DNA from 2 places in the Delftia sp. DS1230 genome. Region 2 is predicted to be linked to the other one. Evidence: riboswitches for the same ligand, from Rfam matches in the RefSeq annotation. Region 2 holds a riboswitch; the other holds the start of a gene.

Region 1 (2,383 bases), 2.0 Mb from region 2:
CAGGCCGGCAGCGGGTCGGCCGGGGCATCGTCGGCAAAGATCCAGTGCTCGATGCCCGTGCCAGTGCCGCCACCTTCGGCCTTGAGCAGGGCCTGGGCGCGTGCGGCCACCTCGCCGCCCTCGTGCTCGAACACAAGGGCGCGCGCTGCGCCGTCCTTGAGGATGAAGGCCAGCTCCTGCGCCGCCAGCCGGTAGTTGATGGGATTGAAGATCGCGCCCAGGCGCGCGGCCGCCAGCATGGTGAAGACAAAGGCCGGCGTGTTGTAGAGAAAGGCCGCGACCACGTCGCCATGGCCTATGCCCAGCTCGGCCAGGCCGTGGGCGTGGCGGTTGACTTCGGCATCGAGCTGGGCGTAGGTCCAGGCGCGGCGCTCGCCGCCCTCCCACGCGACCAGGGCTTCCTTGTTCGGCAGGTAACGTGCCGGCCAGGCCAATGTGTCTCCCAGCGTCTGCTGCATGTGCGCTTCTTCCTTCTCGCTCACGAGATTCATATATCGATGCATCTCAATGTAGGAGATTTTTTAGACAGTTATGCAATTTGCAAATGCATCCATGCAGGCAAGCGCATGGAGCTGCGGTCGGCCCGCGGAAATCCCGAAGCCGCACGGACGCTGGCCGCAGCTAGAATGCGCCGGTCAGGAGAGAGTGCCCGCCCGGCCGCAATGGTCACAGGCAGCGGCACCGCCGAAGGCGCAGGGTTCGTCCCGAACGCTCAGGCAAAAGGACTGGCACCGCCTGCCGCCACGGCCGCAGGCGTTCCTAGCTGGAGAGAGATGCAGGGCACGGCGGTGTGCCCCATCCACCGAAGGAGCAAGCCCCACGCATGGAAGGTGCGGGTGAATCTCTCAGGTAAAGCGGACAGCAGGGCAGCACATCCCGGAGGACCGGGATGGCGTTATGCCTTGTTCCTTGCCTGAAAGAGAGCCCTCCTTGTCCGCTGCCTCCACCACCGATCTGCTCAGGACCCCGCTGTTCGACCTGCACCAGGAACTGGGCGCGCGCATGGTGCCGTTTGCCGGCTACTCCATGCCCGTGCAATACCCGCAGGGGCTGATGGCCGAGCACCTGCACACCCGCGAGGCGGCAGGCCTGTTCGATGTCTCGCACATGGGCCAGATCAGCCTGCGCGGCCCGGATGCCGGCGCGGCGCTGGAATCGCTGCTGCCCATGGACGTGCTGGGCCTGGGCGAACACCGCCAGCGCTACGGCCTGCTGCTCAACGACGCGGGCGGCATTCTGGACGACCTGATGTTCGTGCGCCGCGAGGACGACCTGTTCCTGATCGTCAACGGCGCCTGCAAGCATGAAGACCTGGCGCACATCCAGGCCCGCATCGGCCAGCGCTGCGAAATCGAGCCCCAGTTCGACCGGGGCCTGCTGGCGCTGCAGGGCCCGCAGGCCGCAGCCGCGATGGAGCGCCTGCTGCCGGATACGGCCGGCCTGGTGTTCATGACAGGCGGCCACTTCGACTGGGAAGGCGCCGAGCTGTACATCACGCGCAGCGGCTACACCGGTGAGGACGGCTTCGAGATCTCCCTGCCCGCCAGCCACGCCGAGGCCTTTGCCCGTGCCCTGCTGGCCCAGCCCGAAGTCAGGCCCGTGGGCCTGGGCGCGCGCAATTCGCTGCGCCTGGAAGCCGGCCTGTGCCTGTACGGCAACGATCTGGACACGACCACCACCCCGGCCGAGGCCGCCCTGAACTGGGCCGTGCAGAAGGTCCGCCGCGCAGGTGGCGAGCGCGAAGGCGGCTTTCCCGGCGCGGCCACCGTGCTGGCCCAGCTGCAGTCGCCCAAGCTGCTCACGCGCAAGCGCGTGGGCCTGGTGGCCCTGGAGCGCGTGCCCGTGCGCGAAGGCACGGAGCTGCTGGATGCCGGCGGCCGCAAGGTCGGCCAGGTCACCAGCGGCCTGCTGTCGCCCACGCTGAACCAGCCCGTGGCCCTGGCGTACGTGGAGCCGGGCAGCGCCGCCGTCGGCACCACGCTGCAGGCCATGGTGCGCGGCAAGGCCGTGCCCATGCAGGTGCAGGCCACGCCCTTCGTGGCGCCCCGCTATCACCGCGGTTGAGGACAGCCTGCGCGCTTGGCGTGGATCGAGTTCGGCGGATTCGTTTTTCCTGCCATCGCATGCCGCTACAGTGCGCACTGACCTTTCTCAAACCGCCTTTCACAGGTTTTTTCAGTTTCTATCGGAGCAAGCCATGAGCATCCAGTATTCCAAGGACCACGAGTGGATCAACGCCGCCAACCCTGACGCGGCCATCGTCGGCATCACCCTCCACGCGCAGGACGCGCTGGGCGACGTGGTGTTCGTCGACCTGCCCGCCGTGGGCACCAGCTTCAACCAGGGCGATGTGGCCGGCGTGGTCGAGTCCGTCAAGGCCGCC
Region 2 (2,383 bases):
TCCGTACCGACGTGGTCAGTGTCGGCGCAAAGACGATGGAAACATCGGCACTCGGATCCAGCGTTTGCAGCGTGTAGTTGGCTGCCTGAATGGCCGCTCGCAGCGTACATGCGCCAGCAAAGGTGCCCCCCAGCGTGCTGACACAGGTGGTTGGTGTCGTTGCATTGGCATTGGGAGCATCGCTGTTGTCGGTGACCGTGAAGACGATGGTCGCTGCCAGTGCCGTGGATGAGATACCCGCGCATGAAAGCAGCAGCAAAGAGAAAAGGCACTTCGCTGCACGCCACTTGCGAAAAAATGCCGAACCAGGCAGGCGATTGAGAGCATGCATGATATTCCCCGTTTTCTCAAGGAGATATGACAGGAAAATGATTTTCCCAATGGCAATGGCCATCAGTTGTACCCAGCGCATTTGCATCGCCGTACCTCGAATAGTTCTATTTGAATCACGAGCTCACAACTCACCTTGCAGCCGATGAGATTGGAAGCAAAATGTTTCGCGCAGATCCTGCGCGTCAATCAAAAAAAGGCAGATTTCCATCAACGCTTGCGCGCTGCTCCACTGCCCGTTGAGCGGACACACCTTCAGTCGGGTTTGCGACGCAAAACATTCCTCCCTCGACAAACCATATTCACCGTGCTTGTATTTTTTCAGTGACGGACCAGTTTCCATGGACCCGCACCTGTGCAACGGTAAGTCGCCTATCAGACATATATACAACCCATGGTTAACCCATGCAGGTCCAATCGACCAGAACATGCACTGACAAACCACTGCACATATCGATAGGCTAAATCATGTTTTTTTCTATTTCAATAGTTTTTTTACATGAAACCAGACACTCGTACCAGCGCTACGAGGGAGGCACTTGAGCGATCTAGGGAATACCCTGAATCAGCCACACCACATACAGGTAACTGGTGGTATCCCCAATACGACTGGAACTGGCTGCGCAAGCCCCATAGAATCGCCCCTGCAGGAGAGCAGGCGGGCGCCACGGTGCCGAGCCTCACCGAAGGCGCAAACTCCCATACACGCTCAGGTTCCGTACTGCAAACACAACATGCCGTCTGGAGAGCCGCCGCACGCAATGTGCGACGCACCGAAGGAGCAAGCCCCGTTCCCATGGACGGTGGTGAATCTCTCAGGTACCAAGGACAGGGGGAGCGGCAGCTGCGTCACGACGGACGCCGGCTGCCTGCTATCCAGACCATAGCGGCCAGCTTTCGCGTGACCCGGCACATGCCTTTGAAAGGGCATCGTCATGCGCGTCATCGTTCTCGGAGCCGGTCTGATCGGCACCACGTCGGCCTACTATCTGCAATCCCTCGGTCATGAAGTGACCGTCATCGACCGCCAGGCAGCGCCCGGCGCCGAAACCAGTTTCGCCAACGGCGGGCAGATCTCGGTCAGCCATGCCGAGCCCTGGGCCAACCCCGGCGCACCGCTGAAGTTGCTGGGCTGGCTGGGCCGGCAGGACGCCCCCCTGCTGTTCCGCCTGCGCGCCGACATGCGCCAGTGGCTCTGGGGCCTGTCCTTCCTGCGCAACTGCACGCCCGCGCGCACGCGCCACAACATCCAGCAGATCGTTCGCCTGGGCACCTACAGCCGCGAGGCCCTGCAGCAGCTGCGATCGGACACCGGCATCCAGTACGAGCAGCGCATGCAGGGCATCCTGCACTTCTATACGAACGCCCGCGAGTTCGAGGGCGCGCTCAAGCCCACCGAGCAGATGCAGGCCCTGGGCTGCGACCGCCGCCTGATCGATGCCGACGAGGCCGTGCGCCTGGAGCCGGCCCTGGCCCATGTGCGCGGGCAGATAGCGGGCGCCACCTATACGGCCGAGGATGAATCAGGCGACGCCAACCTCTTCACACGCGAGCTGGCGCGCATCGCCGCCGCCACGGGCGTGCAGTTCCGCCAGAGCCACCACGTGACGGCGCTGCGCACCACGGGCGCGGGCGCCAGCCGCCATATCGACCATGTGGAGGTGACCAATGCCGAGGGCCGCTATGAACGCATCCAGGGCGACGCCTATGTGCTGGCCATGGGCTCGTTCAGCCCGCTGCTGGCCCAGCCGCTGGGGTTGCGCCTGCCCATCTATCCGGCCAAGGGCTACTCCGTGACCCTGCCGGTGCTGGACCCCGCCAAGGCCTATCAGGTCAGCCTCACGGACGACGAGTTCAAGCTGGTGTTCTCGCGCTACACGGGCGCGCAAGGCGACCGCCTGCGCATTGCGGGCACGGCCGAGTTCAACGGCTACGACCGCAACCTGGACCCCGTGCGCTGCGAGGCCATCGTGCGGCGCGTGCAGCAGCTGTTCCCCGGCGCCGGCGATACCGGCCGCGCCCAGTTCTGGAGCGGCCTGCGCCCCGCCACGCC

The links. A riboswitch is a leader RNA that binds a small molecule or an ion and turns the genes downstream of it on or off. The one in region 2 is predicted to bind glycine.
Region 1: linked by a shared signal. The riboswitch ahead of gcvT (glycine cleavage system aminomethyltransferase GcvT) and the one ahead of AAN986_RS02450 (D-amino acid dehydrogenase) in region 2 are both predicted to bind glycine.

What each region holds. Positions count from the first base shown of each region.
Region 1 is NZ_CP157763.1:2,573,691-2,576,073, reverse strand. It holds gene AAN986_RS11475 (fatty acid--CoA ligase) at 1-458, opposite strand, end outside; glycine riboswitch at 627-738, shown strand; glycine riboswitch at 754-872, shown strand; gene gcvT (glycine cleavage system aminomethyltransferase GcvT) at 898-2,064, shown strand; gene gcvH (glycine cleavage system protein GcvH) at 2,198-2,383, shown strand, end outside.
Region 2 is NZ_CP157763.1:528,532-530,914, reverse strand. It holds gene AAN986_RS02460 (invasin domain 3-containing protein) at 1-412, opposite strand, end outside; gene AAN986_RS02455 (hypothetical protein) at 455-673, opposite strand; glycine riboswitch at 1,062-1,172, shown strand; gene AAN986_RS02450 (D-amino acid dehydrogenase) at 1,266-2,383, shown strand, end outside.